DNA from 2 places in the Peribacillus sp. NPDC058075 genome. Region 1 is predicted to be linked to the other one. Evidence: riboswitches for the same ligand, from Rfam matches in the RefSeq annotation. Region 1 holds a riboswitch; the other holds the start of a gene.
What was found. A riboswitch is a leader RNA that binds a small molecule or an ion and turns the genes downstream of it on or off. The one in region 1 is predicted to bind glycine.

Region 2: it holds a riboswitch for glycine, as region 1 does, so the genes downstream of both, ACFVS1_RS21395 (amino acid permease) here and gcvT (glycine cleavage system aminomethyltransferase GcvT) in region 1, are expected to answer to the same signal.

The regions. Positions count from the first base shown of each region.
Region 1 covers NZ_JBHVSL010000001.1:968,552-973,651, reverse strand. Annotated here, with positions in the region: gene gcvPA (aminomethyl-transferring glycine dehydrogenase subunit GcvPA) at 1-287, opposite strand, end outside; gene gcvT (glycine cleavage system aminomethyltransferase GcvT) at 305-1,411, opposite strand; glycine riboswitch at 1,551-1,634, opposite strand; glycine riboswitch at 1,638-1,725, opposite strand; gene ACFVS1_RS04935 (DEAD/DEAH box helicase) at 2,102-3,790, shown strand; gene ACFVS1_RS04930 (YqhG family protein) at 3,768-4,565, shown strand; gene ACFVS1_RS04925 (YqzE family protein) at 4,613-4,798, opposite strand; gene comGG (competence type IV pilus minor pilin ComGG) at 4,916-5,100, opposite strand, start outside.
Region 2 covers NZ_JBHVSL010000003.1:126,167-131,266, reverse strand. Annotated here, with positions in the region: gene ACFVS1_RS21405 (sodium:solute symporter family protein) at 8-1,486, opposite strand; gene ACFVS1_RS21400 (DUF3311 domain-containing protein) at 1,483-1,683, opposite strand; gene ACFVS1_RS21395 (amino acid permease) at 1,943-3,286, opposite strand; glycine riboswitch at 3,493-3,571, opposite strand; gene ACFVS1_RS21390 (amino acid permease) at 4,069-5,100, shown strand, end outside.

The DNA.
Region 1 (5,100 bases):
AACTCAGAACGGGATAAAACATGATCGACAATGACCGGCGCGTAATGGTCATAGACACCCGCACCAAGGAAGGAAGCATAGGTTTTAAGGTCCGCATTCTTGGCAGCAAGCCTTGATAATTCTTTCATTAATGCAGGTTCCGATTTAGCAGGCTTGATATCGTATTCTCCTTGAAAACGAACGCTTTCAGGGATATCATTGAAAAGTTCTTGAACAGAAGATACCCCTATCGCTTCCAGCATTTCTTGTTTATCTTGCTCTGTCATGGGTAAATAACGATGTTTCATCTAATGACCATTCCTCTCTATTTACGTGGTTTTTTATAAAAAGGTGTTTGTATGATAACGGCTTTCAAACGTTTGGAACGGATTTCCACTTCGACTTCCGCTTCCAGCACCGAAAATTCCTTATCGATAAGTACCAATCCCACGTTTTTCTTCAACGTTGGTGATTGGGTACCGGTCGTGACCTCGCCAATGACTTTATCACCGCTATAGACCTTATACCCATGACGTGGAATGCCACGGTCAATCATCTCGATTCCCACAAGCTTGCGGGGAGCTCCTTTCTCCTTTTGCTTAGCAAGAACGGCTTTCCCGAAAAAATCCACTTCCTTATCCACTTTTACTGCAAAACCAATCCCGGCTTCGATCGGGGTGATGTCCGCTGAAAGCTCCTGTCCATAAAGCGGCAGTTTCGCTTCAAAACGCAGGGTATCACGAGCACCTAAACCAATCGGCTGAACCCCCTCTTCCTTTCCGGCATCCATAATCGCCTTCCAAAGGGCAGGACCATTTTCACTGTCACTATATATCTCAAAGCCATCCTCACCAGTGTATCCAGTACGGGATACCAGCGTGGAGATACCGTTGATCAGGACATTTTCCTTGAACTTGAAAAATCCAATTTCACTTAAGTCAGTATTTCCCGATAATTTTTGTAATATCTTTTCTGCAGATGGTCCTTGAAGTGCCAGCTGTGTATAGTCACTCGATACATTCGTAATTTGGACATCTTCCGTTAAATTAGCTTGCAGCCAATTGAAATCTTTTTCTGTATTCGCTGCATTGACCACAAGCAGATAGTCGTCCTCGGCCCTTTTATACACGATAAGATCATCGACCGTGCCTCCGTTTTCATAACACATGGCGGTATATTGGGCACCGCCCTGTTGCAGCTTTGATATATCATTGGTCAGCATCTTCTGTAAAAAGGAAAGGCTTCCAGGACCCTTAACATCGACTTCCCCCATATGGGAAACATCGAATAACCCCGCTTTTGTTCGTACGGCTTCATGTTCGTCTTTTATACCCGAAAATTGGACAGGAAGTTCCCAGCCGCCAAAATCAATCGTTTTGCCTCCGTATTCACGATAAACCTCAAATAGTGGTGTTCTTTTTAAATTGGTCAAAAAATGACCCCCTTCAGATTTTTTAAAATTAATGGGCTTCATTATCAAAAAGCTTCTTGTCATTACGCATCAGATATATCCTGATTCATGATGTGAAAAAAGCACAAAAAAGGACAGAGAAAGCCCGTTTGAGCTTTTTCTCTGTCCTGAAACCTGAAAGTTTACCTATGTAATAGGTTTTCCCCTTTGGTGGCCGTCCCAATCCGGGCGGCGCTCTCCAGAGTTGCGTCCAATAAGAGTTCTTTTGCCTGAGAGATTCACTGCTAAGTTTGCTCCTTCGGCGCTACATCCGTAGTCTCTCCCCTTATCTTCACCCGCATATAAATGGTCTACCAATGAAAGGAAGCGAATAAGCCACCAAGCATCGGTAAAACCCCTGAGCATCATGGAATGCATTCTCTGCCAATTCTCCTGAAACATCAGAAACCGTTTGATTGGTCTCCTTCAGTAATCTTGGATAAATTAAGAGCCTATAGCCCATACTAAGAAAACGCGAACTGTAAAATCGATGTACAAAGATTCTTTGAAGCATTTGAAAATTGGAATTTTCTAAATATACTTATATCCTACCCTAAGAAACTTATCTCTGCAATATCTTTTGAAGAGAAATATTTTTCTTACTTCACATACGAAATGTTCGGGTTTTGACCTTTTATTAAGGAAATTATGATTTAAGAGGGAGTTATTTCTATGAAAATCAATATATCCTTTAATTCTGAATGGAATGACGAGTTTCTGCAAAAGATGGAAAATGACGGTCCATGGGGAAATTGGGAGCTTTATAAGCTGGCGGTTCAAATGGAGGAAAATCTTATCATCCCTGATTTTGAAGGTTTACAGGCGCCCAAGCACCTTCCGCAGTTAACCCCGCTTCCGCATCAATTGGAAGCAGCCAAGCAAGTGGTGGAAAAAATGAATGGAAAGGCCATTTTAGCTGATGAGGTAGGGCTCGGAAAAACAATTGAAGCTGGATTGATACTAAAAGAGTATATGATTAGGGGCCTTGTAAAAAAAGTTTTGATCCTTGTTCCGGCTTCCCTTGTCACACAATGGGCTTTTGAATTGAATACAAAGTTTCATATACCGGCAGTCGTTCAGAGAAAAAGTTATGTTTGGGACTCCTGTGATGTGGTCATTTCATCCATTGATACAGCGAAACGCGCTCCACATCGAGATATCATTTTCAAGCAGGAATACGACTTCATCATTATTGATGAAGCTCATAAACTTAAAAATAATAAGACGAAGAATTATGAATTCGTTCAAAATCTGAAAAAGAAATTTTGTTTACTCCTGACAGCCACTCCGATTCAAAATAAAGTCGAGGAAATTTTCCACCTCGTTTCGTTATTGAAACCGGGCCACTTGGGAAATGCCTCACTTTTTTCGGAAAAGTATAAAGGGAAGGGCCGGAACATCATTGAAGATGAACACCTAAAGGAACTTGTCAACACTGTCATGATTCGAAACCGGCGGGCCGATACTGGTATCGAATGGACAAAACGGCATGTGGAGACCATCACCATTGAATTTTCTCCAACGGAACAAGCATTGTACGATGCCGTTTCCAAATTCAAACCTATTTCGGATGGTTCTAAAGGAAATGCCTTTTCGGCTCTCACTCTCCAAAGGGAAGCATGCAGCAGCAGAGAGGCGGTCTTTTATACATTAAAGAATATGAAAGCTAAATATGATCAGCCTTCCCCTGACTTTTTGGCAAAACTTGATGACTTATTTTCTAAAGTGAATGAAACGGTTCAGAACTCCAAGGCTGAAAAAGCTTTGGAACTGATCAAGAAAATTGATGATAAAGTCATTATCTTTACCGAATACCGGGCGACGCAGCTTTATCTACAATGGTACCTGCAGCAGAATGGAATTTCTTCAGTTCCTTTCCGAGGCGGTTTTAAGCGCGGAAAGAAAGACTGGATGCGAGAATTATTCCAAAAGAATATACAGGTATTAATTGCAACAGAAGCTGGCGGGGAAGGGATAAACCTTCAGTTTTGCCATCACTTGATTAATTTTGACCTGCCATGGAACCCGATGAGGCTCGAACAGAGAATTGGACGGATACACCGCCTTGGTCAGGAAGAAGATGTGATGATTTATAACTTTGCCACGAAAAATACAGTAGAAGAACATATTCTGAAATTACTATATGAAAAAATAAATTTATTCGAGAAAGTAATCGGCGAATTGGATGATATTCTAACCAAACTGGATATTAACAACATTGAAGAATATTTGATTGATGTGGTCGGCGAATCCAAAACAGAGGGTGAAATGAAAATCAAGATGGATAATTTTTCATCGTTAATCCAATTCGCTCAATCAATGAAGGAAGGTGAGGTTCATGCAGCAACAGGAAATTCATGATTTTTTATTAACATACTTCAAAGCCAACGATTGTGAAATACTGGATAATGCACCAACCCACCTTACAGTCCAATTGACGATTGATATGGATAAAGAATTAATGAACAGACCCTTTTATTGGCATTATCTAGAAAAAACAGGTGGCATTCCGAACCCAGCACAGATGACTTTCATTACCGATCCAGAACAAGCTCCATCCGATTTAAAGGGAGAAATGATTTATTTTGGCTCCCCTCGCCTTCACCAGATTATTCAATCTACCAAAAAGCTGGCAGGGTATACTAGACTTTTTGAGGATACCCCTCCAACAAAAGGGGGAAATAATCCTTTGTTTCCTTGGCTGACCCTGAATGTGAAAATATCCTATCAATGCGACCGTAAAAAGGATACCTTCATGTCGATCGGACTGAATTTAATCTCAGGTGAGATCATGGAAAAGTTTCACCACCGGGTTTTACCGATAAAGGTCACCCCAAAAATACCCGATTACTCCTTTACGCTTTCACCGCTCATCATGCCCAAGAGCGGATTGGCAAGATTGGATACATACATCAGGACCAGTTTCGAGGATGATGACCATTCCTGGGCAGAGGAAGCCATGCTTCGCTGGCAGAATGACTTGAATTTATTGGAGCATTTTTACAAGGATATGGACGAAAAAAGTGAAAGCTATTTTACCGAAAAAGATGCCTTAAAAGCTCAATATGAACCCAACATCCGAATATCCATCATCAACGGAGGGTTATTTTACCTTTCAGATAGGGCATTGGGATAAGTAAAGAACAATAAAAAAACAGATGCCCTAAGTACAGGACATCTGTTTTATTTTTTGATATTTTTCCTTACGAACATCGACAAAGCAAAAGGGACAATGCCAAACCAATGGGACATACCATGGTTTTTATCCTCTTTTCTGTGACGGCGCTTTTCTTTTCGTTCTTTTTTCGTCAGATTAAAATACTCGACAAGCTGCTGAGTCAGATATTTAATATAAGCGTTTGTAGACATATAAAATCATCACCCTATGCAAAGTATGCCCCGTTTACGCTTCTTTTATTCCTTCGCTTGTTCGCTGAACACGTGTACCTGTCGCTTTCCATTTTAAAACAAATTTGATTTTGCGCTTTACACAGCCTGCTTTTCCAACCATTCTTTCACTTTCCCCGCTTCTTTATCGTATTGAATGATGACTCTTCCCTCGCGGTCATTTTTAGTCGTGGAAGAAAACTCGATATAAACGTAAGGACCTTCTTCTTTCATTAAAGAATACCGCACCACACCATTAGGATATGAAATTTCCCCCTGGATGA
Region 2 (5,100 bases), on a different contig from region 1:
ATTAGTTTCATATATCGTTAACGGATTTAGGTTCCAACAGAACCGAGTGCTTTCTGAAAGCAAGACTTACCGTGATCATCACAATGAAATTAACTGCCAATGCGATGATTCCCACATTCAAATCTTTCGCTGCTTGCGGCAAGGATGGAAACAAGGTCCCTATTGTCGAATGACTGAGTGTAATGCAGATTACGATGGCCAATCCTGTAATGATACCGGCGATTGCGCCAAATTTATTGATCGGATTATTCCTTTTCAGACTAAAGAGAAGGGATGGGAAAAGCTGTGTGATGAGACTATATCCCATAAGAATTAATGCTGACATCGTTTCACCGCCTTTTAAGGTGAAGTAGACGGCTATAAGGGCAATGACTGGAACAAGGAACTTTGCCAATCGTACAACGTGGCGATCGGACACTGCAGGTGCAAAATCCTTATAAACGTTTTTCGCGAGCAGTGTAGCGACGCTCATCAAAAGCATGGATCCCGGCACCAATGCGGTCAACAATCCAGCTCCGCCGATTATGCCTATAAACCATGGATCAAAGGTCTCAATCGAAAGGCGCAGCAATGACAGGTCTGCATCTGCCCCAACAAGTCCGGGCACTTTTAATATAGCTGTAAACCCAACGAAAAAGACGAATAACAGCATGAGAGTATATAAAGGGCTGATGATGGCATTTTTTCGAAATACCTTGCCGCTGCGTGCTGAATAGACTGCGCTGAAAACCTGGGGCCACATATAGAAACCGAATACGAGCAATATTACCGTGGAGATGAACCATGATACGCTAAGTCCCTGATCTGGGAACTTTAGAAAACCAGGCTTGGCCGCATCAATCGCTTCAAACATCGGCTGAAATCCGCCAAAATAATGAATCGGCAGATAAATCCCCAGAAATCCTATTATGGCGACCATCATGATATCTTTAATGACCGCTGTCCAAACTGAACCGTGTATACCGGAGATCATCACATAAATGGTAAGGCTGATCGCCCCCATCCAAACTGCCTCAGACATGGAAATGGCACCATAAGACGCTTCTGAGACAATGATCCCCAATCCTTTCAGCTGCACGACGATCACTGGAATCATCGACACCACACCGACAAGCGCAGCCAAAATTCCTAAACCGGGACTCTTATATTTGCTTACAAAGAAATCGGATTGAGACATCAGTTTATTTACTTTGGCATATCTCCATATTTCCGGTAGGAGCCAATAGGATAATACGTAAGACAAAGTAATGTAAATTAGAACATATAGAGCGGGTGCGCCCTTGCCATATGCCCAGCCGCTGCCGCCAAGGAAGGAGAAGGTCGTATAGATTTCCCCGGCCATCAGCAGAAAGACGAATATCGCACCAAAACCGCGTCCGCCCACCGTCCATTGTTCCAAGTCCATATCTTTTCCTTTTGAAGAGCGTAGGCCTAAAAATATCGATAGAAGTAAAAATGCTAAAATGATTAAGAGAGCAATATTCATTCCTGGTCACCTTCCCGATTCCTGGGATCCAGCTTATACATGATGCCCAGTATGGCAGAGGTAAGGACCACCCACATAGCCATCCAGAACATATTGAAAGGCATCCCTAATACATATGGTTCTATTTTATTAACAAAAGGCAGAAATCCTAGTATGCCTATAAAAGGAACTAGAGTAAGAATATAGATAATCTTCATAAACAAACCCCTCCGTTTTAATAAAGTGAAACGCCCATCAATGGGGGTTATTCTTCAATGCCATTGATGGATGGGTGAACCAAACCGGGATGAAAAATTCATACATGACGGAAAAGGTCCGATAATATATATTAGCTTACACTATTTTGATATAAAATTTAATGCAATTGCCGGATATATTTGAGCAACAGTGCGCACTGATATGTTCATTAGACAGATAAAGCCTTGAATTCATAGTGAGTTCAAGGCTTTATTTCCTTTAGCTATATTTTTTCCGATAGTTATATAGTATCACCAATAGTATGAACCAGAATGGGGTCAAGAGCAGTGATAGTCGTGTAGCTTCAGCGAATAGCATAACAATAAGGATGAACAGGAATAATCCTAAAATGGCGTAATTGACAAATGGTGTAAAAGGAGCCTTGAAAGTCGATTTTGCTCTTAGGTCAGGCCTTGTTTTCGAATATTTGATATGGGAAATCAAGATAATGCTCCATACCCATATGAAACAGATGGCACTGATGGTCGTCACGACGGTAAATGCCTGTTCCGGTATCAGCTTGCTTAATAATGCCCCTATTGATACAACGATTGTGGATGTTAATAAGGCATTGCTCGGAACAGACTGTTTGTTTAATTTTTCCAGTTTAGCAGGAGCTTCTCCATTCCTGCTTAATGTATAAAGTATTCGGCTCGTTGAAAATAAACCGCTGTTGCATGCAGAAGCAGCGGATGTCAAAACGACGAAGTTGATGATCCCTGCAGCGACAGGAATGCCGATTAACGCAAAGACCTCTACAAATGGGCTGCTCGTGGCATCCAGTTGTGTCCATGGGTTGACGCAGAGGATGACGAATAGTGCACCAACATAGAAAAGTAAAATCCGGACAGGGATTTTATTGATGGCAGATGGAATGTTCTTTCTCGGGTTTGCCGTTTCTGCTGCGGAAACACCGACCAATTCGACACCGACAAATGAGAAGACGACCAGCTGTAATGATAATAGGAATCCGGAAATGCCATTGGGGAACATGCCCCCATGATTCCATAGGTTCGTTACGGAAACCGTTCCGGTATTGGTATTGAAGCCGATGATCAAAAGGATGATTCCCACGATGATCAAGGCGATGATCGTGATTACTTTAATGATGGCAAACCAGAATTCCAATTCACCAAATAACTTAACGGTCAATAGGTTCAATCCTAATAGAATGACTAGGCATATTAGAGCCGGCATCCATTGAGGGATATCAAACCAATATTGTATATAGACGCCAACAGCTATGATATCGGCCATTGCGGTCATGATCCAACAAAACCAATAAGTCCAACCTGTCACGAAGCCGGCCCATGGACCGACATATTCGGTCGCAAATTCTGTGAATGATGTATACCCTGCATTGGATAAGAGCAATTCCCCTAGTGCCCTCATTACAAAAAACAAGGCAACCCCTATTATCAGATAGGAAAATAAAATAGAAGGTCCTGCCAATTGTATGGCTTTTCCGGAACCTAAAAATAATCCGGTTCCAATGGTTCCTCCTATTGCAATCAGTTGTACATGTCTATTTTTTAAATCTCTTTTTAATTCTTGTTTAGCCAATTCCTACGCCCCCGTTTTTTTATAGTCTTGGTAGTGAATGAGTTTACCTGCATGGTCTTGGAGAGAGGGACGTGATTTATTCGTCCAGCTTGCCTTTCCCATTGGTTTTAAAGCTGTTGTTTTTAGTCCAACCACAAATGGACAATAAAAAAAGAGATTGGATAATACCAATCTCTTAAAGGGTTCAGAATAACAATTTTATCATTCGTTACTCTTCTGTCCTTTTGCCTGAGATTGTGAATCCTTCGGCGCTGCATCTTGTACAGTCTCTCCAGAAGCTGCTCCTGCTATAGTGTCATCCATAGCATTCATTGCTTGCTTGTATGCGGTTGTGAATAAATGTCGTCAGTGATAATCTACCACTGCTGAATCATTCATTATGCTTATAAAATAATATTGGAATTCTATCATCTATTTTTCGGTAGGTCAACAAGTTTTTTTGAAGTGAAAATGGCCATATCTGCAGTTTTATAGTGGTCTTAATTTTTATTAAGGTACTTGAAAATTTTTTTTGGGATGATCACTATTATGAAATATTGATCATCATTTTTTTAAAAAGATATTTTTAGATTAGGAAAATTGCCAAGATATATTTGGTAACTGTTTATTTCAAAAATACAATTGTATTTTTACAGAATATTTACTATTATAAGATAAGAAAACATAATTGAAGTGTTATTGATTTTTTTTAATAGAGCATTTCTAACCGCAATAATTAATAGAGGGTCGTTCGTGGTAAGGATAGAAAAGCATTACCGATATTGCATCTGGGGGAGTTAAACATGTCGAACAAGGAATTAAAGAGAGGGCTGGAAGCACGTCACATTCAAATGATAGCTTTGGGCGGAACCATCGGTGTCGGGTTATTCATGGGATCTGCGAGCACGATCAAATGGACCGGGCCCTCTGTAATGCTTGCTTATGCCATCGCAGGTATTTTTATATTTTTCATCATGCGTTCCATGGGTGAGATGCTTTATTTAGAACCGACTACAGGTTCTTTTGCAACCTTTGCGAGCAGCTATATACATCCTTTGGCAGGTTATATGACTGCTTGGAGCAATTGGTTCCAATGGGTAATTGTCGGAATGTCCGAAATCATTGCGGTTGGGTTGTATATGCAATATTGGTTCCCGGATTTACCGGCTTGGATACCAGGTGTGGTGGCCATGATCATCTTGGGGGCGGCCAACCTCATTTCAGTTAAATCCTTCGGGGAATTTGAATTCTGGTTTGCGCTTATAAAAATCATAACGATTGTATTGATGATCGTTGCCGGCCTAGGCCTTATCTTCTTTGGAATAGGGAATGGCGGGGATGCGATTGGATTATCGAATCTTTGGGCGAATGGCGGCTTTTTTACGGGAGGCTGGACAGGATTCTTCTTTGCGCTTTCCCTTGTCGTGGCATCCTATCAAGGCGTTGAGCTTATCGGCATCACAGCCGGAGAAGCGAAAGATCCAACGAAGACTGTAACAAAAGCGATCCGATCAATCATATGGCGCATATTAATTTTCTACATTGGCGCCATATTCGTCATCGTGACAGTCTTCCCTTGGGATCAACTGGACGACTTAGGAAGTCCATTCGTTTCAACCTTTGCCAAAATAGGTATCACAGCAGCAGCAGGAATCATCAATTTTGTCGTAATCACTGCGGCAATGTCTGGATGCAACAGTGGGATTTTCAGTGCAGGGCGTATGCTGTACACACTGGCATTGAATGGCCAAGCTCCGAAAATCTTTGCTAAAGTGTCTAAAAATGGAGTGCCGGCATATTGTACGATCGCTGTACTTTTAGGATTGGGCATCGGG